One region of the Sutcliffiella sp. NPDC057660 genome, then DNA from elsewhere that is predicted to be linked to it. Evidence: riboswitches for the same ligand, from Rfam matches in the RefSeq annotation. Region 1 holds a riboswitch; each other region holds the start of a gene.
The links. A riboswitch is a leader RNA that binds a small molecule or an ion and turns the genes downstream of it on or off. The one in region 1 is predicted to bind S-adenosylmethionine.
Positions count from the first base shown of each region.

Region 2: another riboswitch for S-adenosylmethionine. It lies ahead of ACFVAD_RS08120 (sugar ABC transporter substrate-binding protein); the one in region 1 lies ahead of ACFVAD_RS21430 (carboxymuconolactone decarboxylase family protein).
Region 3: another riboswitch for S-adenosylmethionine. It lies ahead of mtnW (2,3-diketo-5-methylthiopentyl-1-phosphate enolase); the one in region 1 lies ahead of ACFVAD_RS21430 (carboxymuconolactone decarboxylase family protein).
Region 4: another riboswitch for S-adenosylmethionine. It lies ahead of ACFVAD_RS14615 (Fur-regulated basic protein FbpA); the one in region 1 lies ahead of ACFVAD_RS21430 (carboxymuconolactone decarboxylase family protein).

Region 1 is NZ_JBHVHV010000022.1:61,555-69,697, forward strand. It holds gene ACFVAD_RS21410 (serine hydrolase domain-containing protein) at 1-328, shown strand, start outside; gene ACFVAD_RS21415 (SDH family Clp fold serine proteinase) at 375-1,184, opposite strand; gene ACFVAD_RS21420 (class I SAM-dependent methyltransferase) at 1,556-2,317, shown strand; gene ACFVAD_RS21425 (zinc ribbon domain-containing protein) at 2,362-2,568, opposite strand; SAM riboswitch class I at 2,760-2,865, shown strand; gene ACFVAD_RS21430 (carboxymuconolactone decarboxylase family protein) at 3,006-3,575, shown strand; gene ACFVAD_RS21435 (ABC transporter permease subunit) at 3,590-4,411, shown strand; gene ACFVAD_RS21440 (ATP-binding cassette domain-containing protein) at 4,411-5,130, shown strand; gene ACFVAD_RS21445 (aliphatic sulfonate ABC transporter substrate-binding protein) at 5,133-6,122, shown strand; gene ACFVAD_RS21450 (MerR family transcriptional regulator) at 6,167-6,991, opposite strand; gene corA (magnesium/cobalt transporter CorA) at 7,143-8,102, shown strand; gene ACFVAD_RS21460 (hypothetical protein) at 8,095-8,143, opposite strand, start outside.
Region 2 is NZ_JBHVHV010000006.1:124,308-132,450, forward strand. It holds gene ACFVAD_RS08105 (ABC transporter permease) at 1-1,443, opposite strand, end outside; gene ACFVAD_RS08110 (ABC transporter ATP-binding protein) at 1,440-2,132, opposite strand; gene ACFVAD_RS08115 (aminotransferase-like domain-containing protein) at 2,365-3,546, opposite strand; SAM riboswitch class I at 3,770-3,877, shown strand; gene ACFVAD_RS08120 (sugar ABC transporter substrate-binding protein) at 3,992-5,110, shown strand; gene ACFVAD_RS08125 (sugar ABC transporter ATP-binding protein) at 5,432-6,931, shown strand; gene ACFVAD_RS08130 (ABC transporter permease) at 6,933-7,913, shown strand; gene ACFVAD_RS08135 (helix-turn-helix domain-containing protein) at 7,938-8,143, opposite strand, start outside.
Region 3 is NZ_JBHVHV010000003.1:38,249-46,391, reverse strand. It holds gene cbpA (cyclic di-AMP binding protein CbpA) at 1-351, opposite strand, end outside; gene ACFVAD_RS03455 (CoA-disulfide reductase) at 475-1,815, opposite strand; gene ACFVAD_RS03450 (1,2-dihydroxy-3-keto-5-methylthiopentene dioxygenase) at 1,936-2,475, opposite strand; gene ACFVAD_RS03445 (methylthioribulose 1-phosphate dehydratase) at 2,502-3,143, opposite strand; gene ACFVAD_RS03440 (2-hydroxy-3-keto-5-methylthiopentenyl-1-phosphate phosphatase) at 3,140-3,805, opposite strand; gene mtnW (2,3-diketo-5-methylthiopentyl-1-phosphate enolase) at 3,802-5,046, opposite strand; SAM riboswitch class I at 5,136-5,242, opposite strand; gene ACFVAD_RS03430 (pyridoxal phosphate-dependent aminotransferase) at 5,332-6,504, opposite strand; gene ACFVAD_RS03425 (carbon-nitrogen family hydrolase) at 6,629-7,411, shown strand.
Region 4 is NZ_JBHVHV010000011.1:188,520-196,662, forward strand. It holds gene ACFVAD_RS14605 (metallophosphoesterase) at 1-274, shown strand, start outside; gene ACFVAD_RS14610 (DEAD/DEAH box helicase) at 372-1,814, shown strand; SAM riboswitch class I at 1,902-2,010, shown strand; gene ACFVAD_RS14615 (Fur-regulated basic protein FbpA) at 2,255-2,458, shown strand; gene ACFVAD_RS14620 (multicopper oxidase family protein) at 2,555-4,105, shown strand; gene ACFVAD_RS14625 (DUF6944 family repetitive protein) at 4,137-4,721, shown strand; partial or broken gene ACFVAD_RS14630 (S8 family peptidase) at 4,758-5,727, opposite strand; gene ACFVAD_RS14635 (lmo0954 family membrane protein) at 5,989-6,342, shown strand; gene ACFVAD_RS14640 (PspA/IM30 family protein) at 6,361-7,008, shown strand; gene liaF (cell wall-active antibiotics response protein LiaF) at 7,099-7,824, shown strand; gene ACFVAD_RS14650 (sensor histidine kinase) at 7,821-8,143, shown strand, end outside.

The DNA.
Region 1 (8,143 bases):
AGGTGGAGCGGATGGCGGTGCTTATGTAACAGCACCAGATATGGGGAAGTTTTGGACAGCCTTAATGGGACGGAAATTATTGAATGAAGAAATCACAAGCCGGCTTTTGACCCCGCATGTAGAGGTGGGGGCAGATAGATATTATGGGTACGGTATCTGGATCGACAAACGAAACGATAGCATATATAAGTATCATGTTATGGGATATGACCCCGGTGTAAGCTTTGCCTCTGGTTACTATCCGGCTACAGGTAACATATTGGTTATTCCATCGAATAAAGGTGTAGGGCCACATAAGTTGATGGCTGTCATTGAAAAAAATTTGTGAAAATAAAGAAAGGCATGTCTCCCAAGCTGACATGCCTTTCTTTTCATCAGGATAATAGTTTCGCCTTCGTAAACCTCTCATTTTCATCTATCCAACCCTCATATTCCTTGGTGTTGATACAGACTGTCTTTCCGTATTCATTCGATTGAATAAGCGCCTTCACCTTTCCTCGTTTATTTTCATGGTTATTCAGATCGAGTTCCTTAGAAATGTCCTCAAAAATAGATAAGATCAGATTTTCTTCCGCTTTGGTGGGATGGATAACGTTAAGTCCTATGCGTTTTACCTCATCCCTATAGAATCGAAAGTTATGATGGGTATTGGATTCCAGGAAATGATGGATGATTTCTTCCGGTGGACGGCTGCTGCGGGTGCCAAGCAGGTGAGGGGCATACGTCCTTATCTGTGAGACGGTTCTTTCCGCATGTCCGATCAGTAAGGGGTGGACCTGACTTTCAATAAGCGCATGTAACGACTGTGTTTGATCATTAGTGGACATGTTCGAATTTTCATGAGCAATGGACTTAAAATAGTTCATATCGCGCCAGCTAATATTCATGCCATCGTTAATACGTTCATTCCGGACAGATGGATCAAACGGGCTTAAAGATGCCTGTTTGGTCATGAGCAGTTGGCTTGCACCAAGTGACAGTAGTGTTCCTGCACTATGGGCTACATTCGGGATGATAATCTCAAACTCTTTGAAATACTGCTTGATCAGATTCACTATATTAAATGCCGTGGTAGTATCCCCGCCGCCAGTTCGCAAAAATAGAGATAGCCGTTCCGATTCATCCATAGCCTCGAGATGCCTAGCCAGCGGCTCCAGGACATCTTCATAAATACCGCTAACCATCACGAGGATGCTTGTGCCCCGCTAGCTTTCCAAGGATTTGATATATTGTGATCTCATTGTTTTTCCCCCATTAAAAAGTGCTTGTTCGAATTTCCGGATAGTACCTGTATATGTTGAAAAAGTAAAATGTAGAACTTTTTCAATACTATTAATATCGTCAAATTTCCAGATAGCTAAAACATCGAAATATGGTAATATTTACAGAATAGGTACAGTAAGCGGCAGAAAACATTCGAAAGTTTTGATAGGATTAGGAGAAAAAAGAAAGGACTGCAGAATATGAATCTATTGGAGCATGATATATAAGACCGTTCTCGCGGACCTCCGGCGGGCAATCCTACACAAAGCATAATAAAATTGGAGGTAATCGCATGTTAAATGACAAATCATTCATCCACTATTTAAAAGAGGCCGAACAGGATTTTTCGGGTTGGGATTTTTCTTATGTGACGGATACAGGACGCATGGCTGCAAGCCTACTATCCTGGTCTTACGGCAGCATGGCGAAAAAGCTGATCACAGAAGCGACAAGCTTGCTCGATATGGGAACAGGGGGCGGAGAGCTTCTTGCCAAACTCCAGCCGTTTCCACAATCCGTGTTCGCAACGGAAGGTTACAAACCCAATTTTCCCATCGCCACAAAGCGGCTAGGCCCATTGGGAGTAACCGTGGTCGAGATAGAGGAGGACAATCTCCTCCCTTTTGCAAAAGGTCAGTTCGACCTCATCATCAACAAACATGAAGCCTATTCTGCACCCGAGGTAAGAAGGGTCATCTCGGACAGAGGGATTTTTCTGACGCAGCAGGTCGGAGGGGCGGATTGTGCCGAAATCAATGAAGCGCTCGGGATACCGTTGAACGACGAGTATCTCCACTGGCAGCTGGACTTCGCTAAAAGAGAGCTTGAGGAGAATGGTTTTCGTATAACTTTATTCAAAGAGGAATCGCCTATCCAGCGTTTTTATGACGTGGGGTCATTGGTTTATTATTTGAAGGCCATTCCTTGGCAGCTACCGGACTTTGAGGTTGTTAAATATAAGGAACAGCTTTATAGCATCCACCGCAGCATCGAGTCAAAGGGTTATTTTGATGTCACGCAGCAGCGGTTCATCATAAAAGCTGAAGCAATCTAAGAGGAGGGCGTCTCCATTGTTTGGGACGCCCTCTTTAAAGAAACTCACCCACCAAAAAAGAAATCCAACACATTCGAAGCTGTGGAAGTGTCCTTATTATAGAATTCCGAGTAGCCGCAGTTCTTGCAGAATACGACGATGAAGCGGTTATGCTGGATATCGAACATTTTGGAAAGCCCTGTTCCGGTTGTGGCGATTTCTTTTGTTCCTGCGTTGGTGGATCCGCATTTGATACAGCCTTTTTCTTTCATGTAAAATTCCCCCTTAAATAGTTTTCCTTCTACTAGTAGTTAGTACGCAGAGAGTGGAAGGAGGTTTCGTACTGAAATGATAAATAGTTATAAAAATTGAAAAAGTTCTTGTGAAGTAAATAAATACCTGTTAAGCTAATAAACAATTAAACTTACCTGTTAACTACGAATTAAATTAAATTATGATTTACTTCTTATTAAGAGAGGTGGAGGGTCTGGCCCTGCGAAACCTCAGCAACCGCAATCGAATGATTGAATGGTGCTAATTCCAACAGAGCATGCTCTGGAAGATGAGAAGGGGATTTTTTTGATAAACCCTCTTCTTATTTATTGGAAGGGGGTTTTTTTATTGGGGGGAATAGTGCATATCTTAAACCAACCAAACATATAAGTTTAATTATATTTTGATGCTCGAAAAAATGGAGGGGGAAAACAATTTGTCAACATATCAAGAGGTTCGCAGGAATCTAGGAGAGGCTCTGAAAAAAGCGCCGAAACCATTCAGAAAATACCGCAATTTTGCAGATGAAGTATGGTCTGAAGGTTCACTTGATTCAAAGACCAAGGAAATCATTGCGGTAGCAGTAACTCATGTAACAAAATGCAGCTATTGTGTGGATTATCACACAAAAAAAGCCAAAGAGGCAGGAGCCTGTGTAGAAGAACTGGTGGAGGCTGCGGTACTATCGGCATCGATACAGGCAAATCCTTTACTCGACGATGAAGAGAACATTCGAGTGTTTTCTTCCAAAAGTGCAGAAGAGTTCTTTACATATCCAATAACCGAGGATTGTTTTCACCTGGATAGAAAAACGAAGATCTTAATAGGGTTATCCATCAGCTACGCCTTGAATAACCGCTACAGTATCTCGTTGTTCAGGGAGCAGGCAGTAAATTGGTCCATCAGCGAAGAGGAAATCAAGGAAACAAGCAGTATTGCATCCGCCCTGTTAGCAGGTGCAGCTATCAGGCACATCGATGAAGTATTGCTTGCTTATGGTGAATAACAGGAGGAATTCAAATGTGGAAAGGAAAGAATAATAGATTTGTGAATCATGTTCTCCCCTGGCTGGTCCCAATCATCTTTATCGGAGTGTGGCAGGTGCTCGGGCAGGCAGGTTATATCGCCAAGAACTTTTTGCCAACCCCATTAAGTGTGGTAGAAGGAGCAATCAGGCTCACCAGGTCAGGTGATCTTTTCGATTACATAGCGGTGAGTACAGGAAGGGCATTGATAGGGTTTTTGATAGGAGGCTCGATTGGGTTTGTACTTGGTCTGGTGAATGGAACCTTCTTGATTTTTGAAAGACTGTTCGATACTTCCATCCAAATGATCCGTACCATTCCCCACTTGGCTTTGATCCCATTGGTCATCATCTGGTATGGGATCGGGGAGGAGGCCAAAATATTCCTGGTAGCCCTTGGTGTCGCTTTTCCCATTTATTTGAATACCTTCCATGGAATCAAAAACGTGGATAAGGGACTGCTTGAAATGGGACGCATCTACCGTCTTAAGCCATTGCAGCTGTTCACGAACATCATTCTACCAGGAGCATTGCCTTCGATACTGGTTGGAGTGAGATATGCCCTGGGGATCATGTGGATGTCGCTGATTGTGGCGGAGACGATCGGTTCTGATTCCGGAATCGGCTATATGGCAACCTCGGCAAGGGAATTTGTGCAGATGGACATTGTGATATTGAGTATCATTTTATATGCGTTGTTAGGGAAGCTGTCAGACTACATCGCGACCATACTTGAACGAAGGTGGCTGCAATGGCATCCCAATTTCTTCAAAAGCAAGAAACGTTCGACAAGAAAGTTGAAAAGGAGAGCGTTATAGTGGCAGGAGTAGAGATCAATATTAAAAATCTGGACAAAAGCTTTGGTTCGTTGAAAGTGCTGCAGAATATCGATTTCCATGTGAAAGCAGGAGAGTTTGTAGCCATTGTGGGTAAGAGCGGCTGTGGGAAGAGCACCCTCCTTCGAACGATAGCGGGATTGGAGAGCATAACAGGGGGAGTCATCACCTTCAACAGCAAAGAGGTAAAAGGAGTGCAGGAAACAACAAGAATGATGTTCCAGGATGCGAGGTTGCTCCCATGGAAAGACGTGCTGACCAACGTCAGGGTAGGAAATTCCGATCGCACCAAAGCGGAGCAGGCTTTGGGCAATGTTGGCCTGCTTGAAAAAAGCAGCGAGTGGCCAGGGGTTTTATCCGGCGGACAGAAGCAGAGGGTATCACTTGCACGGGCTTTGGCAGGAGATCCGGATCTGATTCTATTTGATGAACCGCTGGGTGCACTGGATGCCTTAACAAGAATTGAAATGCAATCACTGATTGAACAGCTTTGGAAGCAGCAGCGCTTCACCTCGATATTGGTGACACATGATGTCAGTGAAGCGATCATTCTCGCTGACCGGGTCGTCCTGATAGAAGATGGAGGGATCTCCTTGGATGTGAAAATTGATTTGCAGCGTCCCCGTGTAAAGGATGCGAGGTTTACAGATTACGAGAACATGATTCTTGAAAGAATTTTGGATAAGGGAGAAGGAGTGTAGAGATGAAGAGAATTTTATTAGCAATAATTGCGATTGCAAGCTTATTGGTAGCAGCAGCGTGTGGTTCCTCGGACAGTACGGGAGGGGATGCATCTGGTGCAGGGAAAAAGGTGATCATCGGCTATCAAAAAGGCAACACGCTGAACATTCTTAAAGCAAGGGGGAATCTGGATGACAGACTGAAGGAAGAGGGCTATGAAGTAGAATGGAAGGTCTTTACCATCGGAACAGCCTTGCTGGAAGCATTGCATGCAGGGCATATAGATTTCGGCCATGCTTCAGATGCGAATAGTGTCTTTTCCCAAGCAGGTGGAAAGCCGATTCAATATGCAGCTTCCGAAACGCCCTATCCTAAAGGGGTCGCCCTTGTAGCGAAGAAGGATTCAGGACTTGAGAGTGTTACAGATTTGAAAGGTAAAAAAGTAGGCGTGACAAAAGGCGGGAACATGCATTATCTTTTGCTGAAGGCACTGGAGAAAGAGGGATTGTCGGAAAGTGATGTAGATGTTGTCTACTATGCGGACGCCGCTGAAGGATCAGCCGCTTTTTCATCCGATAAGATCGATGTCCTGGGAACATGGGATCCTTATCTATCCATTGTTGAAAGTTTGTTTGATACAAGAACAATTGTGAATGGAGAAGGGTTAACGGAGAATAGAACCTTCTATTTCGGTTCTGAAGAGATTTTGGAAAACAATCCGGAGCTTGTGAAAATCATTTTGGAAGAATTGGAGAAATCCAACCAATGGGCAAACAAAAACAAAAAAGAGGTAGCCGAAATTCTTGCGAAAGAGCTTAATCTCGATGAAAAACCATTGATTAACGCAAATGAAAGAAGGGACTTCGGCGTATTGAAAGTGGACGAAAACGCCATAAAGGTTCAACAGGATCTGGCGGACACCTTCCACGGAATCGAACTGTTCCCGAACGGAATAGAGATATCGGATGCAGTGGAACTTAATCCGGATTGGCTCCCGGAAGGAATAGAATAAACAAGAACAAAGAACCCACTGAATGTTCAGTGGGTTCGTTCTTGTTATTCAATCGGCACCTGCAGCTCAGTCACATACTCACTCGTATCCTCCGTCACCCAGTCCCCTTTATGATAGATCTCCCGCACAGGACCACTCACGCTGTAGCGGTTCTCCGCAATCCACTCAAACAAGGCACGCGATGTTTCTCCAATAGTGGAAAAAGGTCCTTTATGCACCACACAAGCCATTTTTTCCACGGCAGGCAGTTCGTGCACTTTCACGGTCGCATTTCCGGGTATCACCTTCGTGATCGGCTCTGCAACCTCCAAATCGATTGCAGAATCAGTATGAACATACAAACCTGAATGGTAAATCGTCATACAAGGTATGGTCCGCTTGGCTTCTGAACGGTCAATGTGATCGTTTACCTGTCCCCACAGCCTTTCGCAAAATGCATCAAAGCTCTCTTCTTTAAACTCTTCCCTGATGGACGCCACTAATATCGGCTCCACTTTTTTAATTGAGATGTCATTCATCATCGGTACCCCTCCGTTTTTTATGAGAAAAATGTTGGTACGGAGACGTTCGAGTCTGTTGGTTTCCTGTTCGAGCTGTTTTTCCAGGGATTCGGCTTTCGATTCGAGCATAGGGATGAGTTCCTTGGTGACCGGCGTGTCCCCAAGGACCTTCCCGATTTCCCCAAGTGAAAATCCCGCATCCTTAAGCGCGGCGATTTTATTGATGAACACCAGCTGCCCCGCGTCATAATAACGGTAATTGGTATGCGGATCGACAAAGCCTGGCTCTATCAAGCCGATGCTCTCATAATGGTATAACGTATGAATTGACAGGCCACTCATCTTAGCAAATTCCCCGATTTTAAACATGCTTCCACTCCTCCAAACAGACTTTACAGATGTGCACCTCTGCCGTCTATCTTAAGTATAGGGCCTAGGGTTACCCAAGAGTCAACGCCTGATTTAAAATTTCCGGAAAAGGGGTATAAGTAAAGGAAAGAAACAGCGAGAGGAAGATACTGTGATACGAATTGCGGGAATGACAAAGGATCATCATTTAAATAAAGATATATCGATCGACAACTTGGATATGAACGCCTATAAATGGGTGTGGGTGGACTTTGACCAGCCTACAGAAGCGGAAATTGGGCACCTGGAGACTACTTTCCATTTTCATCCCCTGGCGATTGAGGATTGTATACATAGACTGCAGCGGCCGAAGCTGGATTATTATGAGGACCATACGTTTTATGTGACACATTGCATCGAGGAAAAGGATGAAGAAATCACCAAAGAGGAACTGAATTTCTTTTTGGGAGATAAGTATGTCGTCACCTTCCATCATGCCCCTTCTAAAGAGGTGGATGAGGTGTGGGACAATTTGATGGCGAGTCCGAAAAACGTAAAAAAATGGGATGAACATTACGTTTTCTATGAAGTCCTGGACAATGTCGTAGATAATTATTTTCCATTCCTTTATAACATGGAGGATCAGCTGGACAAGATCGAGGACAATACCCAGAACAAGTCGATGAACCAACTGATGGAGGAGCTGTTCGATACGAGGTATGCGTTGTTGAACTTGAGGCATACGATCAATCCGATGCGCGATCTGCTTTACCGGATGCTGAATTCGCATCGCTTGAGTGGCGTTTTGAAAAGAAAAGAATATTTCTCTGATATCTATGACCACCTTCTCAAGCTCTCTGAAATGGTGATGAACAACAGGGAGTTGACGGCAGATATCAGGGACAATTATCTTTCCTTGAACTCTCATCAATCGAACAATGTCATGAAGGTCCTCACCATCATCACGTCCATCTTTGCACCGTTAACCTTTATTGCTGGGATCTATGGAATGAACTTCGAGAACATGCCAGAGCTGAGATATCATTACGGATACTTTGTCGCGCTTGGTGTCATGGCGGTCATGGGTGTGAGCCTGTTCATCTGGTTCAAGATGAAGGGATGGTTCAAGTGACATTGACGAGCCACTCTGTAAATTGAAAAATAATCGACGAG
Region 2 (8,143 bases), on a different contig from region 1:
CAAGCCTGAAACACCTGACACCTTTATCCGGATGGATGATATCGGTTTATCGCCAAGCAGATTCTCCGCCGCCTCAATGGTAGTCAGCATTCCTGGCGGATCTGATAGAAAACTGTAGGGATCCCCGGTAGGCTGCAATTGCGCTGGAGGATTTACAGGATTTCCTTTTGCATCCATGACGAACTCTGCCGTAGCCGGACGGTAGGTTTCCATCGGAAGTTCATTAGTGGGATCCATTGAGATTGCAAGATTGCCAGTATCATAGAAACCGATCCAATTCGGTTTGATTTTTGGCAGTTCCAGAAAGCTAGGAGCCATTACTTTCGGTTCGCGGAAGGACTCTCTGTTCTTATAGACACCGACAGTATTTTCCCCATTCATAAATGGTGCTATCTGATAGGAAAAAGGCCATCTATCCGCATAAGGGCTCTCAATTTCCCTAAACTCGAGTGGAGTCGGCCTGAAAACGATGGAAGTAAGGTCGTTATTTGCCTGGTGGACCATTTCCGTGTCAAGTTGCCCGCTTTTCCAATCCACACCAGTCATTTTACTGACAAATGAATGAAACGTCTCTTCTCCCGTATAGGAAAAAGTCTGGACAGCATCTCCCTCAAGGGTGTCGAGGTACTTGGCCCCTCCTTTTTCCTTCACCATTTCCATCACTTCATCTGCATTTTCATGATTGATCTGTAAATCTAATCGCTCAAACGTAATGCTTTCAACCTTATCGACAAAGGCTTTCTGATTTACGATAATGGGAAATTCGTGATAATTACCCTGTTCATTGAATGCATGCACATCACCATTTTCAAAATACCTGCTCTTGCCCAGATCCATTATCGCCCCATCCAGCCCGACTAGCTTGGCTTCCTGTTCAGGGTCTATTCCAGCCAGGAGCGAATAGGAATATACAGTTAGATCCAAATGAGGGGCACCGACTCCATACTCCGGCCCTTTATCGTTGATGTCCCAGATATTTTGAGGAAAATAGTTGCGATATGCAGACGTTTCTTCACTCAAACCATTATCCACGGTAGTAGCGTTTATTCTTCTGTAAATGCCATCGTCGGGCAAAACAACATACCCGAATGTCACCTGATAGTCGGCATAACCGATCATTGCTATCGGAGCTGCAACCTCCACTCCGGCAATACCCTTGATTGTTTCATACTGCTCCATGCTTATTCCGCCATTTAGCCCGCTTAAATAATTTGGTTCCAACAGCTTCTTATCCTCTGTAATACTTTGTGTCCCTGCCGGCCTGACGACAATATCATAGGACGCCGACCAGCGCTGTTGCAGCGTATCGACAATCGTCCCTTTATTCGTCTCCGATAGCCCGATAAGATAAGTAAGTCCCGCACTGATAGTGAATGCCCCGATGATCAGTAGAATGAGTCGTTCCTTTCTTCTCCACCAATTCTGCCATATGAAACGAATCATGGCGTGCTCCCCATCAAATCAGAAATTACTGCTCCATCCTTCATCGTAATGATCCGGTCTGCTTTTGCAGCAAGTGCCGAATCATGTGTCACAAAAACGATGCCACAGTTTTCTTTTGCATTCAGTTCTTTCAATAAATCATAGATCCGTTCCCCGGTTTCCGTGTCCAGATTACCTGTAGGCTCATCTGCCAGTAACCAGCTCGGCTTATGGACGATCGCCCTGGCAATGGCCACGCGCTGCTGCTGGCCTCCCGATAATTGCGAAGGAAGGGAATCGTCTTTGTCCCCCAGGCCTACCTGTTCAAGTACCTCCTTGGCACGATGAAGTTTATTGTACGGGACCTTTCTTGAAAACAAAGGAGTCATCACATTTTCCAAGGCGGTTAGTGTAGGCAAAAGATGAAACTGTTGAAAGATAAACCCAATTTCCTGGAAGCGGAAATCTGCAATGAGGCTTTTTCGTTTAGATAAAATTTCCTCTCCATCATAGGTTATCTGCCCCTTTGAAGGCGTGTCCAAAGTGCCAAGCAAGCTTAAAAGGGTGGACTTACCAGAACCTGATGGCCCGATGATTGCTGTGATTTCCCCCTTTTGAAAAGTTAAATCCGTGCTTTTCAGCGCAATCGTTTTTGTGCCATCCCCCTTATAAGACTTTTCGAGTCCCTTGCATGTTATTTGTGTGATCATTTGATCCTCCTTTTATCCAGAAATGAAGTTGAAACTCCTTTTTCCATAAATTCAAATTATTACCTATATTAATTACTATATATAACGCGATTGACATTTGTAAATAAAATACTTAATATTCAAAAAATAAGTAACTATGCTTGCCGGACTAATCTATTAAAATATGGACAAAAAAAACGCCCGAAAAGTCAGCAATCCACTTTTCGGACGGTCCATTTTCTATTATTGCAATCTACTTGACTACCTTGGCGAGTCGCCTGATCCCTTCCGCTATCTCTTTTTCCCCAGCATAGCTGAATGAGAGACGGAGGTACTCTTTTCCTTCTGCCTGATCAAGGAAAAAATGCTTTCCAGGGATGTATGCCACCCCTTCTGCCATGGCATCTGACAGCATTTCCGCGGTATCGGCTCCGGGGATCTTCACCCAGGCAAAGTAACCTCCTTCAGGCACATACCATGTAACGGATTCTGGCATATTCTCCTTTAGGGCAGAGAGCATTGCCCCACATTTTGCGGAATAAGTGCCCTTCAAAATATCCAGTCTCTTCTCGAAGTCGGTGTTTTCCAGAAAAGCTGCCATCGTGCTATGGGAAAACGGATGATCGAGGTCTTTTTTGAACCACCATTGAGCTGTAATGAAATCATGCGCTGCTGCTACCCACCCGATCCGCATGCCAGGTGCCACGACCTTGGAGAGGGAACCGATATGAAGCACCCGTCCCTCTTTATCCATCGACTTCAATGTTGCGGGGCTTTCGTTGAATGCAAGCTCCCCATAGGCATCGTCCTCGATGATGAGGAAATTGTAGGAGGATGCAAGCTCCAGCAGATGCTTTCTCCGTTCTAAAGTCAGTGTGGTCCCAGTAGGATTTTGAAAGGTCGGGATAGTGTATAGGAAACGCGGCAAAGCGAGGCCGCTCTGTTTTCTTTCTGCCAGCTCTTTTTCGAGTAGATCAGTCTGAAGACCCTGCTCATCAACCGGAATGGAGATGTAATGATCTGTGTAGTTCTGGAAGATTTCCAAAGCCTCCATATAGGTTGGTGCTTCCATTGCAACCACAGCTTCCTCGTCAAGGAGAATCCGGGCAACCAAATCAATCGCCTGGCATGCACCGGAAGTGATCAATAGCTCCTCTTTGGAAACACGCATTCCACGCTCCGCCAATCTATCTTGAATCTGCTCCTTCAGCTTATCGATACGCGGACTTCCTAGATAGTGAAGAGGCAAATCCCGCTCCTCATTAAGGAGGCGCGCTACCGCCGCCTTCAGCTCCTGATCAGGAATAAGCTCTGGTGCAGGATAGCCGGAATTCAGCCGAATACAGTTCTCCGGAATATTTGGCATCCACTCACCAGGCGGACTATTCTTCAGTGCAGCTTTTATATTATTGGAGAAAAAGGATTCAGCGTCCATGTTCACCATTCCTTTCCGGGGACAGGTCCCTTGTCCCCACTCATTTATATTGATTTTAAACTTCTTCCCTGATCAGTTCCAGTAATTCTTGTTTATTTTTTGCAGATTAAATGCTGAATTCCCTTGGTTTCTCCAAATTTTCGGAAAAATAAATTCTTGACATTATTGCTTCAACCAATTAAAGTGATAATTAGAAATTTTTTAATAGAATATACGTTGTATTCTCTTATCGAGAGTGGCGGAGGGACTGGCCCTATGATGCCCGGCAACCGTTCCATATGGAATTGGTGCTAAATCCTGCAGGACATATCTGTGTTCTGAAAGATGAGAGAGGAGCATCCCGATATATATATTGCGGTGAAACCTCTCTTTTCAGGGAGGTTTTTTTATTTTGTAGAATTCCTCCCTGGCCAAAAATAGAAAAACCTAAAGGGGAGTCATGAACATGAAGAAGAAAACAATTGTGAAATCATTTTTTGCCGCAACACTATCATTATCACTACTTTTAACAGGATGTTCCTCCGGGAATTCCGGACAGACTGCAGGAGCCAAGGAAAAGGTTTCCTTTGAAAATGTACCGGAGCGCTTTGCAGATGGGGAAGGTGCGAAGATCAAGGTTATCCGCAAAATCGGCGGCGATGATCATACCGCTCAATTCCTTGCAGGTGCCAAGCAGGAAGGGGAAGCACTCGGTTTTGAAGTGGATGTATTCACCGCAAACGGGGACAGCGCCAAGTTCCACGATGCAATCGAGCAGGCTGTCACTCAGGATTATGATGGGGTCATCCTTTCCCACGGGGACGATGCCGCGACTGTAGAAGGAGTAAAGAAGCTTGTGGAAGCAGGCAAGAGCGTCGTAACGTTTGACTCCAATCCGGATGTCGGAACTGTAGCAGGAGTGACCCAGACCTCTCAGGACGATGAAGCACTTGCGAAATTGGCACTTGATCAGTTGGTGAAGGATTTTAATGGGGAAGCAAATATTGTTTACCTTTGGGTGGACGGTTTTCCTCCAATGGTAAGACGGAACGCAGTCTATAAGGACACGCTTTCTGGCAATCCCGGCATCAAGGAAGTGGAGCGATTCGGTGTGGCAGCTGCTGATACATCCGTTCAGACCCAGAATGCCGTAGCTGCAATGCTGAATAAGCATAAAAAAGGTGAAATCGACGCCATCTTCGCAACATGGGATGCCTTCGCAATCGGTGCGGCACGCGCGATCCAGGAAGCAGGACGTGACGAGATCAAGATCTATGGAATCGATGTATCCAATGCCGATCTTCAGGAAATCCAGGCAGAAAAAAGCCCATGGAAATACACAGCGGCAGTTGATCCGAAACTGATTGGTGCCGTCAACCTGCGACTGCTTGCAAAGAAGCTGGCCGGCGAGGAAACGCCGGAAACCTATGACCTTGAGGCCTCCCTCATTTCCCAAGAGGAGCTTCGCAAATCGGATCAAGCCGTCAATATGGTGAATCTCGCAGATATCATTGAAGGCTGGGGAACCTCCTCCGCATTTGAAGAGGACTGGATGAAGGTACTGAAGGAGCATTATCAGAAGTAGCATAGTGAACGGGCTGTCCGTAAAGTCATCATCTGACTTTTGGGCAGCTTTTCTTGGAAATTAGAAGGGTTTACAAGAAAAAGCTTGGTGTTTGGTAGAAGAATTGGGAAGTTTGCTGGAATTCAAACTTAACGGTAGCAATATCAACAAGGAAAATCGGGTCATTCTAACAGTTTTTTTCATCATTCTAACAGAAAATCCAATCATTCTAACACAGTTAGCCACCATTCTAACAACTTCGTCAAACATTCTAACACAATTACCAATCATTCTAACAACTACCGTTATTCACTTACTACTTTTATGAAAGGAGGACTCAACATGCCCACCCAGGTACTTCAAATGACTAACATCTCCATCGAATTCCCGGGAGTGAAAGCATTAAGTCAGGTCGATTTCACAGCGGAAACCGGTAAGGTACATGCCTTGATCGGAGCCAATGGTGCAGGAAAGTCCACACTGATGAAGGTTCTCTCCGGAGCCTACAGTCACTATACCGGCCAAATTGCGCTTGACGGAAATCTCCTTCCCATCCGCACGCCAAAGGATGCACAGGACTTTGGCATCCAGACGGTCTATCAGGAAGTGGATACCGCACTAGTCTCCTATTTGACGGTCGGGGAAAATATCATGCTTGGAAAAACAGTCCGTGAGAATAGGCAGTTCATCGATTGGAGAGGGCTGCATACGGAAGCATCCCTTGTGCTGGAAAAGCTGAACATCAGGCTATCCACCAGAAGGCTTGTCAGAGAACTGACTCTCGCGGAAAAACAAATGGTGCTGATCGCAAAGTCCATCGCGACGGATTGCCGCTTCTTGGTTCTGGATGAACCTACAGCCCCATTAAGCCAGACGGAGACGAAGGAGCTTTTCCGTATTATAGAAGACTTAAAGAATCAAAACGTTGGCATCATCTTTATTTCTCATCGGCTGCCTGAAATTTTCGAACTCTGCGAAGAGATCACCGTAATGCGAAATGGAAAGCTTGTGTCCAAGGAAGTGACCTCGGCTACTACTCAAAATAGCGTGGTGGAACAGATGCTTGGCAAGAAGCTGGAGGAACAATTCCCGGAACAACCATCCATGGTTGGGCAGACCGTGCTGGAAGTGAGCAATCTCTCTGATTCTACTAAACTGAATAACCTTTCCATCAAAGTCTCAGAGGGCGAAATCATAGGTATCGCTGGGCTCGTTGGAGCGGGCAAAACAGAGCTCTGCAAGACGCTGTTCGGTCTATCGGACATTACATCCGGTGACATTTTCATCAAAGGGAAAAAGGTTCAACTCAAAAGCCCTCATGAAGCGGTGAAAAAGGGAATAGCACTCGTTCCGGAAGAAAGAAGAAAAGAAGGGATCCTTGTGGCTGAAACGGTTACGACGAACCTAACGGCTGCTTCCTTGAACACATTCACTTCTTTTTTCAGCTTTTTAGATCGGAAAAAGGAAAAGAAAATAGCCACCGAACTCATTACGAGTCTGGGAATCAAAACCCCCTCCCCAGATGCCATTGCCCAGCATCTTTCCGGCGGAAATCAACAGAAAATAGCGATCGGAAAGTGGCTGATCACTGACGCTGATGTCTATATTTTCGATGAACCGACCAAGGGAGTCGATGTTGGGGCAAAAAAGGATATATACGAATTGATTGCCGATCTGGCAAGGCGCGGAAAAGCGGTTCTTTACGCATCCTCGGAAACATCCGAGATAATGGGGATCACCAGCCGTGTGTATGTCTTGTATGATGGCGAGGTTTCACGGGAGCTTAACACATCAGAGACCAATGAAGAAGAAATCCTATATTACTCAGCAGGAGGAAAGTAACATGCAGGGTACCACATCACTCAGTTCGAACTCTTTGTTTCAATTTTTATATAAATATGGCACCATCCTGACCATTTTCGTGTTGATTGCCGTCTTTACCATGGCAAATCCGTCATTTATCCAAGGCAACAACATCATCAGCATTCTTCGATCCATTTCAATCGTAACGATGATTGCCATTGGCATTACCGTTTCACTCGCTGTGAATGGTTTCGATTTATCGGTCGGCTCTGTCGCCTCCCTGTCAAACGCAATCGTGATCTCCATGTTTGTATGGTTTTCACAGAATACTTTCATTGCAATCATGGCAGCCATCGCGGCTTCTTTGATTGTTGGGCTATTGAATTCCCTGCTGATCGTGAAAGTGAAGATTCCGGATATGCTCCTCACGCTTGCAATGATGTTCATCATTCAAGGAATTGCCCTTACATATACGAGAGGCGCGGCAATCTCTCAAAACATGATCATGCCTGATGGGAACTTCTCCGAAGGACTGATCAGCCCGCTTTTCAGTAAAATTGGCCAAGTTCCCTGGATTATTCTTATCATGGGCATCGTTGTACTCTTCGTACATGTCTTTTTAACATACACGAAGCACGGCAGGTACATGTATGTGATCGGCGGGAATGCGGAAGCCGCCAAGCTCTCAGGGATTCCCGTGAACAAATACAAAACGGTAGCCTACCTGATGTCAGCCCTTTTTGCCTCCATTGGCGGAATCGTCCTGGCATCAAGGATCATGACAGCTGAAATCAATGCAGGCGCACCCTATCTCATGGATTCCGTTGCCGCAGCCTTCATCGGCTTCTCCGTATTAGGCGCAGGCAAACCCAACGCCTTCGGAACCTTCATCGGAGCCGTACTCATCGGCGTCCTCCAAAACGGCCTCGTCATGATGTCCGTCCCCTACTACGCCATGGACATCGTCAAAGGCGGCGTACTGGCTCTGGCACTCGGTATTACGTATTACAAGATGAAATAATGGGGACAGGTCCACTGTCCCCACTCATTCTTCGTCACTTCTGTATTCTAATACATCTCCAGGCTGGCAATCCAATGCCTTGCAAATCGCCTCTAAGGTTGATAGCCGAACAGCTTTTGCCTTCCCGTTTTTTAGTATGGAAAGGTTGGCCATTGTGATTCCGACTCTTTCCGAAAGTTCGGTTACGCTCATTTTCCTTTTCGCCAACATTACATCAATATTGATTATAA
Region 3 (8,143 bases), on a different contig from region 1:
TGCATGAGTCAGAATCCCGAGAAATTCATTACCCTCGTTCAGTACAGCAATGAATGGCAGTCGTTTAATTGTGAAAAACGCTTGGAAAAAGGAGTCCTCCTCAAAAATGAATGCATCTTTATTTTGGATAAGGGACTCCACAGAATCGTTTTCAGATCCTTTCCCCTCGTATAGGTAATCCAGTAAGTGCACTTTATAGACTAGCCCTACAAAGCTTCTCCCATTATCCTCCAGGATGGGAATGCAGCGGTAACCTGTCTCTTTAATTTTCTCATACGCGTCCTTCACCGTATAGTTCGGCTCACAATACTGTACATCTTGCTTAGGCACAAAATTATAACGTACTTTCATTCCCTCACTCCTCCAAAACACATCTATTTATGTAGATAAAACTACTTTTACATTAGCATATTCGCATAAAAAGGTAAAGAAAATTCATAATATTAAAACTTTTAATTCTTATTAATTTTCCTCTTATTTTGCCGCATTTGCTGCAATCTGAACCGCATCCCAAACTGTTGCATAGGGTGGTGCGTAACTTAAGTCCAGCATACCAATCTGTTCTGTCGTCAATCCGCATGTAATGGCTGTTGCATAGATATCTATCCGTTTTGCCGCACTTTCATCCTGACCAAGTATTTGTGCGCCAAGCAGTTTCTTTGACTCTTTTTCATAGACAAGTTTAATGTGAAAAGGCAACGCATTAGGATAATAGGAAGCATGGCTATTTGTTTCAACTTTTACTGTTTTAAAGTTTACATTCTCCTGTCTAGCAGATTTTTCCGTCAATCCAGTCATCGCAGCTGTCCAATCCATAATTTTCACTACGTTCGTGCCAAGTATTCCCTGAAAGGAATTCGGGATTCCAGCCATGTTATCCGCTGCGACTCTTCCATGTTTATTGGCTGTAGTACCTAAAGCAATATTAACAGGCTTTTGCAAAAGAAGATGGTTACTTGTCGCGCAGTCCCCGGCAGCATAGATGGCAGGAATGCTGGTTTGCTGCTGTTTGTCAACAATGATGGCACCATTATCTAGCATATTCAGTCCAATACCTTTGACAAACTCCGTGTTAGGTTTATTCCCGATGTTCACGATAACTGCATCCACATCATACTTCCCTTTATCCGTGCTTACGCTGGTAACCTTCCCTTCCACAACGTGAAGCTCCTTGACTTCTTCGCCAGTCAGGATTTTCACCCTGTCTTTTAGGCAATCCTCCAAGATTTCAGCCATATCCTGATCATAGTTAGGAAGGATATGTGGCTGCAATTCGATGACCGTTACTTCCTTTTGTAATTCCATCATCGTTTCGACCAGTTCCATCCCTATATACCCACCACCGATTATCCCAACCCTCTTCACATCTTTTCTTTCTTGAAAGTATTTTCTCATGTCCATTCCATCTTTAAGGGTCTTTAAAGTAAAGACATTCTCTGCATCCTTTGGTACAAATGGAGGAACAATTGGTTTTGATCCGGTAGCTATCAGTAGTTTATTATAGTTCACTTCCATCATTTCGCCGGATTGGAGATTTTGGACAAGCACTACTCTTCGCTCTGGCACCACTTTTTTGACTTCATGCTGAATATGTACCTGGATATTCCGTTTCTCGAAATCCTCTACAGTCCTCGCCAATAGGTCTTCGTGCGACGCTGTCACTCCAGATATGTAGTAGGGTAGACCGCAGGCACCATATGAAATATGTTCATCCTTTTCAAAGACGGTTATTTTTACATCTTCCTTTAGTCTTCTAAGCTTGGAAGCCGCACTCATGCCACCCGCTATTCCACCAATTATCACTATATGCTCCATAAAATAGCCTCCTATTTGCATCAGTTCATCACCTTCCATTATATTCCCTCTTTAAGGGGGGATTACTCATAAAAAAAGACATTTGAGTGAAAATCATATCACTCAAATGCCTCTCGTTACTTAGTTATTTATCTGTTCTGTCTGGCTCTCATAAATTGGAACCCATCCTTCAGTCGTAACGAAAATCCGTATGGCTACGACCTTTCTGTCCTCCATGAGGGTAAAATAATGACGGACATTTGGTGGTACACTTATCAGATCTCCAGGCTCCAGTTCCACGTCGAAAAAGCTGCCGTCCTTGCCTTGAATGACAAAAATCCCATGGCCGCTCACAATATAGCGGACCTCATCATCGGTGTGATGATGCTCTTTATTGAAATTCTGCAAAAGCTGTTCCAGGTTAGGAGTGGTATCGGATAAGGAGATGACATCCTGTGCTCTGTATCCACGTCTTGCCGAAATGTCCGCAATTTCACTCTGATAGGCAGCTAGGATTTCCTCTTTATTTTCTTCTGTCAGTGCAAAATTCTCCTGAAGATAATCAGGCAGCTTGGAGGTATCCCACTTTTCATAAATTACTTCATTTTCAGTCAAAAAGGATTCCACTTTTTCTTGTACTTTGATTCTTTCGTTTGTTTGATGAATTCTGATTTCAGCCATTCTTTTTTCCTCCTCAAGGTTTATTTTTAATGGACCTGCAAGCTTGCTCTAATACTGTTTTTCACGCTTAAAAGCTTTAAGTGATAGGAAAACAGGAATTCCCATGCTTCCAGGTGTTTTTTCGCTTCAAATGCCGTTTTTCCCCAGACCGTAATTCCGTGATTTTGGATCAGCACAGCACCACTGTCTCCATGAATGTGCTTTGAAAACTCCCTCGCAAGTTTTGGAATATCAGCATGGTTTTTAATAATTGGAATGCTGACAGAGGCATCCTCTTCCCAAATCCCCAAGGCTTTTATAATTTCCTGGCCTGTAAAGACTATCTCCTTCTGCTCTGCATATAATTGCGAAATGACATTATTGTCGACCGTATGGACGTGAAGGGAGCAACCGGCATTTGACTTGCCGTACACTTCCACATGAAGCAGTGTCTCGGCGGAAGGCAACAGAATGGTCTCTTCCACCGCTTCCCCAGCATAGTTTACTAGCAGAAAATCTTCCGGTGTTCTTTTCCGCTTATCCTTACCACTTGCTGATACAAAAAAAGTCAAAGGATGATCTGTTACTTTGATCGAAAGATTTCCACTTGTTCCAAAAAACCAATCGCGGCCAGCCAGCTCCTCCTTCACATCTGCAAGCTCATTCCACCTTGCTATCTGAATACTCATGATGACACCTCCTGCTTCTTCAGTATCTTTATCACATCGAAGAAGTCTTCAAATGCTTCATAGTTAATGGATTGCTCATTGCATTTTTCAATCAGAAAATCCCTGGCTATTACTTTATCCGCCATTTTCGCCGCTTGCAGATCTGTAATGGAATCACCAATCACTATTTTATAAGTGTCCTTATCTGCAAGTTTACGAATGACTGATGGTTTGCAGCACCCGCATTCGTTTTGGCATTCCTCATCACAAGAATGCGGCCAGTGAATCCTGATGCTCTCTCCTGAAAAATCAGACTCATTGCAGTAGATTTGGCCCCGGGGCACAATTCCACTCAGCAGAGGCTCCACAAAAAAGTCTATTCCTCCTGACACAATATAAAGTGGAATCTGCTGGTTCCTCGTGTATTCCACAAACTCATGAAATCCTCTTCTGATCGCGGCATGTTCTAAAATGTACGTGCTGATTTCTTCCCTTTGGTTTGAGGGAAGCAGGGAAAACATTTTCCCCACTCCTTCCCGGATGGATATCTCCTGCGAAAGAACTTTATCCTTTAATTCATTCCACTCAAGTGGGGCATATTTCTTCATAATGGCAATGATGTTGTCACTGTCTGTTACCGTTCCATCAAAATCACAAAATATCATTGGCTGACCTGCACTCATTTTGCAACCTCCAAACTGCCCCATTGTTCAATTGCGAGTTTCAGTTCCGGGTTCGTTTCAGCCTGTTCGCTCAAGGTTTTTCCAGCCAACACTCCATTAACCGCCTGTCTGAAAGCCGAACCACCGCCAATGGCGCCCAAAGCGTGTCCATGGATTCCTCCACCTGCATTGATGACAGAATCCAATCCAAAATCCTGATAAAGCTGCGGTACAAGGCCTGGATGGATTCCAGCTGATGGTACAGGCAGGGCAGCTTTCATTCCATCTTCGACCTTTGTTAAGCTGTTTCTGATTCCCAGTGCTTCCTTCTTTGGCAATGCGACACTGCCATAGGGGGAAGGAAACAAGGAAAAGTCGGCTCCAGCGTACCTAACTAGTTTTCCAAGAAGAAGTTCGTTGGAAATCCCATAAAACTCTGATGGAGTACTTGCCCCACTTACTGCAGGGTGTGCCATGATCGGTATCTGGATATTTTTATCCTCAGCAAGACACTGTAACACGTCCAATCCATAAGCAAAAACATTGAATAGTAAAATGTCTGCACCTAGCTCCACTGCCCGCTTCGCTTTTTCCCTCAATTCAAACGTTCGGCCTGTAAGATTGACAGCATAGCGGGCACGATGCCCTGTCTTTTCGTAAACTTCCTCCAAAACTTTCTTGCCGACTGCAATTCTCTTTTCAAATGGCGTGAGCGGATTCTCAAAAAGGATTTCATCATCCTTGATAAAATCGACTCCTCCAAGTGCCTGTTCCCGAAGTTGATTTCCAAGGAATGCGAGGTCCCTGCCAATTACACCTTTAAAAATGCTCATGACATACGGACGATCGGTTATCCCCGTCAGTTCCCTGATTCCCTCCACACCGAACTTTGGTCCGGGGAATAGGCTTTTCAGTTCACTCGAAAACTCCAAATCTAACAGCTTGATTTCACCGTCCAAGGAGAGCTTCCCGAACACAGTTGTCAATATTGCAGGTAGATCATTGCTGAAGTTTAAGCTCGGGTAACCGATTTGGATTATCCCTCTGGTGACGGTGCTTCCGATATAGCTGTTCACCCTCTCGCTTGGTTCAAGTTCCTGGACATGAACCACCCTGCCCTTATGTTTTTTCAGCTGTTCCTGATCCAAAAGCGGCAAATCTGTCCAAGAACCCACTGTCAAACCAAGGGCAATACCCTCAGCTTTTTTTTCCAAGTTCCCTTTTCTGTCATGTACTAGGTATGTGGCAATAATTTCACTCATATCTGTCATCCTTTCAATCACGTGAAATGGTATGATATGTAAGCACTAAAAAACCTCTTCGATAAGAAGAGGTTAGGCATCCTAACATCCTCTTATCTCCCAGCATTAAAGCTGCAAGATTTAGCACCGTGCTTATGTACATAAGTCGGTTGCCGGGTGTCATCGGGCTAGTCCCTCCACCTGCTCTTGATAAGAAAACGCAATATATATAATATTTTTAAGGTTAAAATAAAAGAAATCTAACAGGAATTATGACATCCTTCCGGCTAGTTGTCAACAAAGTATTCAGAAAATATGCAGTTTTTGAATCCTTTGCACCGCATCCTTCAGACGTTCAGTACTTGTCAGCAGACCTACACGCACATAGCCTTCACCATGGGATCCGAATCCTATTCCCGGCGCCACGACCACATGAGCCTCATCTAGCAGTTTATCGGCAAATTCAGAGGATGTGAATCCTTCGGGAACCTTTAACCAGGCAAAAAAAGAGCCTTGCGGCGCAGTAACTTCCCATCCTATTTCCTGCAGCCCTTTAATGAGGATATCCCTTCTTTTTGCATAAAGGTCCACCAGCTCTTCCACACATTTCTGCGATTCCAGCAGGGCTGTCGTCGCAGCTTCCTGTACCGCACCAAAGATGCTCACATACATATGGTCCTGCAGTAGATTGATTGCCTCTATGACACTGGGGTTGCCGACAGCAAATCCAACACGCCAGCCTGCCATGTTATATGTCTTGGATAGTGTATAAATCTCAATTCCCACTTCTTTCGCACCCGGAGTCTGCAGAAAGCTTAGCGGTCTTTTCCCTTCAAATCCGATGGCTCCATATGCGAAATCATGTACAACACAAATATCATGCTTATCCGCCAGGTCTACCGTCTCCTCGAAAAATTTTGATGTGGCAACTGCACCAGTGGGATTATTGGGATAGTTCAAAAACATCAGCTTCGCTTTATCCAAAACACTTTCATCTATATCTTCATAATTTGGTAAAAAATGATATACTTCTTTTAACGGCATATATTCCATTTGTGCTTTTGCAAGGGCAACCCCTGACCAGTAATCGGGATAGCCGGGATCTGGTACAAGCACAGTATCTCCTTCATTCAACAAGCATTGCGGAATTTCAACAAGACCTGCTTTGCCGCCAAATAGTACCGCCACTTCCGTTTTCGGGTCGAGCGTTACGTTGTATTCTCTTTTATAAAATTCGACTATCGCCTCTTTAAAAAAGTCGTTGCCCCTGAATGGTGAATATTTATGATGGATGGGGTTATCTACAGCTTGTTGCAAAGAACGTACAATATGTTCAGGCGTCGGCTGATCTGGGTTACCTTGTCCAAGATTGATGACATCATGCCCCTCGGCAACCACCCTTCCCACCTTTTGCACCAGGGAGGCAAAAAATTGAGTCGGCAGCTGATCTAATAGTTCAGATTTTTGGAAAAGTTTCATTTTGCTCACCTACTTAAAAAATTCTTGAAATCCTAGTCACAAATCATATAATGTTAAAAACAACTTGTAAAGAAATTTTTAAAAAAATAAAAAACAATTTTTTCTCAATAAGGGGGGCCACCACATGAAATGGAAAATTGCATGCATTCAGTTTGATATCGCCTTCGGAAACCCCGAAGCCAATATAGAGAAAGTGTGTGAGCTTGTAAAAGAAGCAGGAAAAGATAATCCGGACATTATCGTTCTACCCGAGCTCTGGTCCACAGGCTATGATCTGGGCAGACTTGATAGAATTGCAGACTCGGGAGGATTTGTAACGACCAAATTCCTGAAATCGCTCGCAAAGGAACAGAATGCCCATATTGTCGGGGGGTCCATTGCTAAAAAGACCAACCGAGGGATCTACAACACGATGCTTACAATTAATAAAGACGGGGAGGTTGCAGGTGAATACAGCAAATTGCATCTGTTTCGCCTAATGGATGAACACCATTTCCTTCAGCCAGGAAAAACAGATGGAATGTTTAATCTTGATGGGGAAAACTGCGCAGGCTTCATCTGTTACGACATCAGGTTTCCGGAGTGGATCCGCGCGCATACCACGAAAAATGCCAAAGCCATCTTCGTTGTTGCGGAGTGGCCATTGGCAAGAGTCGCGCATTGGAGGACTTTATTGATTGCAAGAGCGATTGAAAACCAATGCTATGTGATTGCCTGCAACCGATCCGGCTCAGACCCTAAAAATGAGTTTGCAGGACATTCCATGATTATCGATCCATGGGGAGAGATCCTTGCTGAAGCAGGAGTAGGAGCTGAAACCATCTCAGCCACGATCGATCTGGCTAAGGTTGATGAGGTAAGAAAGCAGATTCCTATCTTTGAGGATAGAAGGCCGCAATACTATTAAAATATTGTTATTTGGCTCCACCTTTTTTGTTGAAGGTGGATTTTTTTAGCTTTTAGATTTTAGTTGGAGATTTGGAAGGAGAAGGGGTTAACAACTTTTTTTATACTGACCTCAGCAAAAGGGCCCTTTTGAGACCACCATTCTTGTATTTCCCCGTTATCGTGGTCTCAACCGGCCCTTTTGTGACCACCATTCTTGTATTTTCCCGTTATCGTGGTCTCAACCGGCCCTTTTGAGACCACCATTCTTGTATTTCCCCGTTATCGTGGTCTCAACCGGCCCTTTTGAGACCATCATTCTTGTATTTTTCCGTTATCGTGGTCTCAACCGGCCCTTTTGAGACCATCATTCTTGTATTTTCCCGTTATCGTGGTCTCAACCGGCCCTTTTGAGACCACCATTCTTGTATTTTCCCGTTATCGCGGTCTCAACCGGACGTTTTGAGACCACCATTCTTGTATTTCCCCGTTATCGTGGTCTCAACCGGACGTTTTGAGACCATCATTCTTGTATTTCCCGTTATCGTGGTCTCAACCGGCTGTTTTGAGACCATCATTCTTGTATTTTCCCGTTATCGCGGTCTCAACCGGACGTTTTGAGACCACCATTCTTGTATTTCCCCGTTTACGTGGTCTCAACCGGCCCTTTTGAGACCATCATTCTTGTATTTTCCCGTTATCGTGGTCTCAACCGGACGTTTTGAGACCATCATTCTTGTATTTCCCCGTTATC
Region 4 (8,143 bases), on a different contig from region 1:
TCCCATCATCGCCATGGATCATCAGCCGACCCAGCTAAAGGAAGCAGAAGAAAGTGGTATTGATATAATTTTATCTGGTCATACCCACAGAGGGCAAATGATGCCCAATCACCTCATTACCAAAAGGATGTTCGAACTGGATTGGGGCTACCTGAAGAAAAACAGCTTACATGCTATCGTTTCCTCGGGGTTCGGTTTTTGGGGACCGCCGATACGAATTGGCAGCAGATCCGAGGTAGTTGAATTAAAGGTCTCCTTCTTACAGGAAGATTAACCTGAAGTGAATAGACTCAAATGGGTCTATTTTTTTTACAAACGATAATGAAGTATAATGAATCAGGTGTAAATAGAAGAAAAAATGAGGGTACAGCATGAAAAATAGTTTTAGAGACTTCCAATTAAGTGAAGAGATAGTTAGCGCTCTTGAAAAATTAAAATATACAGTTCCTACGGAAGTCCAAGCAAAAGTTCTTCCGAATGCAATGGAAAAGAAGGATCTCGTCGTGAAATCACAGACAGGCAGCGGCAAAACAGCAGCATTTGGCATACCGCTTTGTGAACTAGTAGAGTGGGAGGAGAATAAACCCCAGGCACTCGTTCTGACTCCAACCCGCGAGCTTGCGGCCCAGGTCAAAGAGGATATAACGAATATCGGTAGGTTCAAGCGGGTTAAAGCCACCGCGATCTATGGCAAGCAGCCATTTGATAGGCAGAAGCTGGAGTTGAAGCAAAAGTCTCATGTGGTCGTGGGGACACCTGGCAGGGTGCTCGATCATATGGAAAAAGGGACGTTTGACGTGGAGCGTTTAAAGTATCTTGTTATAGATGAAGCAGATGAAATGTTAAATATGGGTTTTATTGATCAGGTGGAAGCCATTATCCAAAAGTTGCCCATCGATAGGGTGACGATGCTATTCTCCGCGACATTACCAGAGGATGTCGAGCAGCTTTCTCATAAATATATGAAAACGCCAACTCATATTGAAATAAAAGGTACAGGAATCACAACAGATAAAATTGAGCATGCAGTTATTGAAGTTCAAGAGAATGAAAAGTTTTCACTGTTGAAGGCTGTTACAACACTGGAGAACCCGGATAGCTGTATCGTTTTTTGTAGAACTCAGATCCAGGTGGATGATGTATATCGTCAACTAGAACGCGCGGGCTATCCTTGCGACAAGCTGCATGGCGGTCTGGTGCAAGAGGATCGTTTCGCTGTTATGAATGAGTTCAAACTAGGAAAATTCCGCTATCTGGTGGCGACGGACGTTGCGGCAAGAGGGATTGATATCGCAAATGTTTCTCTTGTGATCAATTACGACCTGCCGATGGAGAAAGAGAGCTATGTCCATCGAACAGGCAGGACGGCTCGTGCAGGAAATTCGGGAAAAGCCATTACATTCGTTACTCCATATGAAGAAAAATTCCTCGCAGAAATCGAATCGTATATTGGATTTAAGATAGCGAAAAGAGAAGCTCCAACTAAAGAAATGGTTTTTCGGGCAACATCTGAATTTGAAATAAAAATAAATACACGTCCAACTATTAAAGAAGCAAAGAGTGCGAAATTGAACAAGGATATTATGAAGCTCTATTTCAATGGTGGAAAGAAAAAGAAAATAAGAGCGGTCGACTTCGTCGGCACCCTATCCAAAATACCAGGAGTGGCTGCAGGGGATATAGGCATCATCACCATTCAGGAAAATGTCTCCTATGTTGATATTTTGAATGGAAAGGGTCCGATTGTACTGAAAGCGATGAAGCACACCACGATAAAAGGAAAAATGCTGAAGGTCCATGAGGCACGACAATAACTCTTCAATCCACAGTTGACAAATCGGAATCGTCGGGTTTATGATTATCATAACAAATTACTCTTTCCAGTCATAACTTAATAGCGTAACTTATCCAGAGAAGTGGAGGGAATGGCCCTATGAAGCTTCAGCAACAGATTCTATAAAAAGAATACTGTGCTAATTCCAGCAAGCAGTGATGCTTGGCAGATAAGTTGAGGTCTTATTTCTTAAAAAAACCAACCTCTTCTTGTCTCAGACTGGAAGAGGTTTTTTGTATTTTCTATAGTTGACTAGCTGTTGATTGGAGCAATAGGCGAAGACTCCTGCGGGAGGTAGCGTTTAGGGGAGACCCCACAGGCGAAGCCGAGGAGGCTCTCGCAAGCCCCGCGGAAAGCGCAGCCTAGTGCGGAAATCAACAGCGGTGCTAAACGTAACCAAAATTTTAAGGAGTGATGAAAATGGGAGAAATTTTGAAAAATGCGGTTGAAAATCGGCGGTCGGAATTAATCAGTAAGCTCCTCTATTTCCGTGTATTCAAAAAGGAGGATCAGCACCTGTATGAACTGTCCTTATCAGACTTGGAGCAGGAATATAAAAAATACGACCATTACATGCATCCCCATGATGACATGGGATCGATCCAGTGGGTTAAAAGCAAGTAGGAGGATTAATGAGGAGACGGGAACTGTAAAAATAGGGTTAATATGCAAGACAGCCGAATATTCTTTGGGGAGAGCCTATATAAGGGGGAATCAAAAATGTCTGAAACCACAATTGTATCCTCACTTACAAAATTTGTAGATGCACTCCCTATTCCTCCAAAATTAGAACCAGTAAAAAAAGACAACACTTACACCTATTACGAGGTAACAATGAAGGAAACAAAGCAATCCCTTCACCGCGATCTCCCCTCGACAACGGTGTGGGGATATGAAGGAATATTCCCTGGACCGACCATAGAAGTCGACTGTGGGGAGAAGGTATTCATCAAATGGATGAATGCTCTGCCAAAAAGGCATTTGCTGCCAGTGGACTTTACGGTTCATGGTGCCCATAAAGATGTTCCGGAAGTCCGAACAGTCGTTCATGTACATGGTGCAGTTGTGGAACCTGATAGTGACGGGTACCCCGACTCATGGTTCAGTGCAAATTTTGAACAGGTTGGCCCCACATTTACACAAAAAATCTACCGGTACGATAATTACATGAATTCCTGTACGCTCTGGTACCATGATCACGCACTTGGTATTACCCGCCTCAATATATATGCAGGACTCGCTGGGATGTATATAGTACGAAGTGATTTCGAGCGTTCCCTGAAACTTCCCTCATCCGCCTATGATTTCCCTCTTATCATCCAGGATAGATCCTTTCGACCGGATGGTTCTCTCTACTATCCGACACAACCGGATGAACCGGTATCAGGATTGAAAACATCTGTAGTACCGGAGTTTTTTGGCAATACGATTCTGGTCAATGGGAAAGTATGGCCTTACTTGGTAGTAGAACCTCGCAAATATCGTTTCCGAGTAGTCAATGCTTCCAACAGCCGCTTTTATCGAATAAAACTGGACTCAGGACAGCTCATGTATCAGATCGGAACGGATAGAGGTCTGATGGATCGACCGATAGGCATCAGATCCATCACACTTGCACCAGCAGAAAGAGCAGATTTAATCATTGATTTTACTAATCTCGAAGGAGAAAGTATCATCATGACCAATGATGCACCTGCTCCATTCCCTAAGGGGGACAAGGGAAATGAAATTGTAGAAGTAATGAAATTCTTCGTAGAACTGCCACTTCGACATATAGACACCTCCGTCATTCCAGCTTACATGGAAAACCTCTCAAGACTACGGACACATGATGCGACAAAAAAACGTTTTTTGACATTGGATCATACCATGGACCGATTTGGTCGTGAAATGATGCTTTTGGACAACAAGGACTGGGATGCCCCCATATCTGAAAAACCAGTTCTAGGGAGCACAGAAATCTGGTATTTGGTCAATACCACCGAGGATACCCATCCCATTCATATCCATCTGGTGGACTTTCAAATCCTGGGCCGCAGGGAATATGATGTGGAGCGGTTTAATCGGGAGCGGGTGATTGAGTATAGGGGAGACCCCTTTCCGCCAGAACCGCAGGAATGCGGCAGGAAAGATACAGTCAGGGCTAATCCGGGGGAAGTTACCAAAATCATCATGAAATTTGGCCCTTTTACAGGACTATATGTATGGCATTGCCATATGCTAGAACACGAGGATTATGAAATGATGAGACCTTATATGGTAATAAAGTAAGCTTTAATTTGAAGAGAATGGCGGATAAATCATGAATGATGAAAAGAAAATACTTGCTGGTTCATGGATACAGGCTATTGGAACAGTCCTTTCCGCTATAAGCAGTACAAGATTCCTTGTAAGGGGGGAAGAGGAGAGTGATGGCTTAGACATTGTTGGGAATGTGCTTCAAGCTACAGGAAATGCATTGGAAGCCGATGGGCAGGAAGGTTTCTCATATGGAAGGATTGGCAATGGAATTCAAGCCGTCGGGAATATCACGGTTATTTCAGGCCTGGTCTTGCCTGAAGAAAAAATCATCAGGGGAAAATTATTTATCACTGGGAATCTGTTTCAGGCTCTCGGTGCAGCGACGGCACTAGGAGAAGAATGGGAGGCGACTGATGCTGATGCAATGGCCATCATCGGGAACATACTTCAGGTTATAGGGAATTCCCTTCAGGCAATCGGTGGTGCAGAAGAAATAAGGACAGGGGAAAGTGAAAACACTGATGCGGTGATTACTACGGGGAGCTGGATTCAAGCAATCGGGGCGGTCATTCTTGCATTGGAAATCACTAAAGAACAAACCGTTGATGAAAAAGAATCAAAGAACAAAATCCCAAAGGAGTGTTAATCTCCTTTGGGATTTCCGTTTTGACCTTTTCTTAGTCTATACACCGATCGATTCTTCAATATTTATTTGCTTCAAATACTCAGCCAGCAATTCAGGGGCAGTTAGATAAATCAGCCCATTTCCCTTCGAGACTCTTAGGGTATCCTAATGGAATGGTACGCTTCACAAGCTGTGCATACAATTCCGGCTCGGTAAGCTTTCGCTCAAACTCGCTTTCTGACAAATGTTTGACCAGGGAGAGTGCCCCAGCAACGTGTGGTGCGGACATGGATGTACCACTGAAAACAGCGTATCTGCCTCCGGGAATCGTGGAGATTATCTTTTCTCCTGGTGCTACAACGTCCACTTCATTATTGGAATTGGTGAAATAGGACGATTTACGTTGAAGACTCACTGCCCCAACCGAAATTACTTCGTTATAGCCTGCCGGATAAGAGAATTCCTCGGTAGAATGCTTTCCATCCCCCTCATTCCCTGCGGCACACACAACCAGGATTTGATTTTCCACTGCGGTCTTGATTGCATCATGAAGCTCAGGAACGTCTATCGGGCCACCAAGTGACATGGTGATGATATCCACTTTCTGTGTAATTGCATATTCAATTGCGCTTGTCACCCATTCATAGGAGCCAGAGCCTTCTTCTCCAGCAAGTGCTTTTAAAATCAGCAGTTTGGCTTCTGGAGAAACGCCGATCACACCGGATTCGGCATTAATGGCAGCGATGGTACCGGCAACATGTGTGCCATGTCCGTTATAGTCGGTAATCTTTTCGGGGTCGCCATTATCATCATCGGTAAAATTCCGACCTGCAATGATTCTCCCTTCCAAATCCGGATGGGAGGTATCGCATCCGGTATCAATGACTGCTATGACAGTACCTTTTCCTTTAAAGCCTCTATTCCAGAGAGAGGGAGCTTGTATCATGTCCACTCCTTCGGGAATTTGCTGCGCCTCAAACAATTGATTGTCAACTTTGTACGGAATTAAATGAACCAGCTTTTCCATTACAACGCCTCCTAATCATTATTTAAAAAAAGTGAGACAAGTTACTTTCTGAAAATTCTACCAATTTCCATTGAAAAGTTCAAGTGCCAAAAAGACTATGTAAGCTAACTTCCTATCAAAACGCATATCTTTTCAAAACGCATATCTTTTCAACGGTCGTAGCCCCGATAAGCCTCAAGTCTTATCTCAAAATATAGCTCAGGCTCGTTATAGCAATCCTTGAAAGCAGATAAGATAGAGACATGAAAGGAGGAAACACAGATGAAAAAATTTGGATTGTTATTAGTAGGGGTAATCGCGTTCTTCATATTACTGGCGAATATCGGACCGTTACTCGGGTTGGCCTTAAGCTTGGTTGTTTCCTATTATGCGGTGAAGGAGTTTATGAAAACCGATTCCACCGCCAACAAGGTACTGTGGGGAATCATCGGTTTCATCGCCATTGGATTCTCGATCGCAAATGTCCCGGCCGTTCTAGGACTTGTAGCAGCGTACATTTTATATGTTGTTTATAAAAACTGGAACAAGCCGAAAGACACGATCATCGAAGCGAAAGAAAGCGATGACCCATTTACAAACTTTGAAAAAGAATGGAATGCACTAAACAACAAATAATTAAAGGAGTGTCTGAAAATGAGTTTATTTACGAGAATTAAGAATACTATCGCAGCAGATTTCCATGAAGTTCTTGATAAAAAAGAGCAAAAGAATCCAATATCCATGCTTAATCAGTACTTAAGGGATTGTGAGAAAGAAGTGGATAAGGTACGACTTTTAGTGGAGCGTCAAAACATCCTGAAAGATGAGTTTGTCAGAGAATATCATCAAGCTAACCAACTTGCGGGAAAAAGAAAGCATCAAGCTGAAATAGCTTCTAAAGCTGACGAGTCGGAGCTCTATGAATTTGCTGAAAGAGAGTATCAGCAATATGAGGTACGCGCAAAGCAGCTGAAGATTTCCTTAGAAAAAGTTACGGAAGATCTAACTTCCCTGGAGCAAAAATATGAAGGTATGAAACACAAGCTAAAGGATATGTACATTAAGCGGATGGAATTGATGGGCAGAGAAAATGTGGCCAGAGCCAATCATCGTATGAATCAAGTCCTGGAATCCAATAACGGAGTGCCATCCTCTTCTAGATTCACTGAAATGGAGAGCTACCTGGAGCGTCTGGAGCATCAGGTGAATTCTTCCTACCACCGTCATACAATCGATGCACGAATCGCACAGATTGAAAAAGAATTGCCAAATGATGAGAAAACACATTCTCTTTCATCCTGATAACTGATATTCTAAAAAAAGGCGGCATGGTACGCCTTTTTTATCCATTGCAGCAGCAGCATGTAATATGCCTTAAAAGGAGGGGAAACAATGTTAAATATGAAGAAAACAGACCTGTTAAGCTATATTCTCATCATCGGATTTTTTATTTTTATCCTGGAAATCTCATTTTTTGATACCGGGCTCATTTTTTCCCTTCTTATTTCTGGCATATGTCTATACTTCGGTCGAAAAAAATGGAGTTGGTTTCTCGGTAAAGTCTTATTTGCAATCGGTGCGCTAACTATTTTCTTTACGATAATCGGATCTTTCACATTCCGGTTTCTGTTATTGGCTTCGATTATTTACTTCTTTATTTTGTTTACGCAATCTAAACAAAATCCGACTTATTTCAGGCCTGAAATAGCGCCAGCCAAGGTCGGACAAGTGGTGAAGCGGGAACAGAAGTGGTTCCAGAATAAATTCTTAGGCCGACAAAAAACACCGGAACACTCCTACACATGGGATGATGTCAATATACAGACCGGTATTGGGGATACCATCATCGATCTGAGCTATACCGTTCTTCCGAAAGGGGAAGCAATCATTTCCATCCGGAACGTTGTAGGGAATATCCAAATCCTTGTTCCATATGAAGTGGATATCAGTGTCAAGCATTCAGTGATGGTCGGCTCGACGATCATTTTAGAAGAAGAAGAATCAAAAACATGGAATCAGACGATACATTACCAAACTTCGGGGTATGAGGATTCCACCCAAAAGATAAAAATAATCACCTCTTGCTTGGTGGGAAGCCTCGAGGTGAAAAGAGTATGAGTATATTGCAAAGGCACTTTCTGTTGGGGGTCACCACAGCCATCATCAGTTTTCTTGCATTTGGTATCGTGTACTTCCTGTCTTTTCCCTTAATGGAGTGGTCCTCTTTGTGGAAAGTAAAAGTGTTTGACCTGCCATTTGTTCTATTTGCTTTATGTATATCCGTCTTCATCGGCTTGATCATTGGTCTATTTTCAGGAATGTATTGGAGAAAGCAAATAGTGGGGATTCACGCTCACCTAATTCAAATGGAGCAAGGGAGAAATATCGAATGGGTGGAAAAGAACCCGGTTCATGAAATAGGGGAAATAGAAAGCGA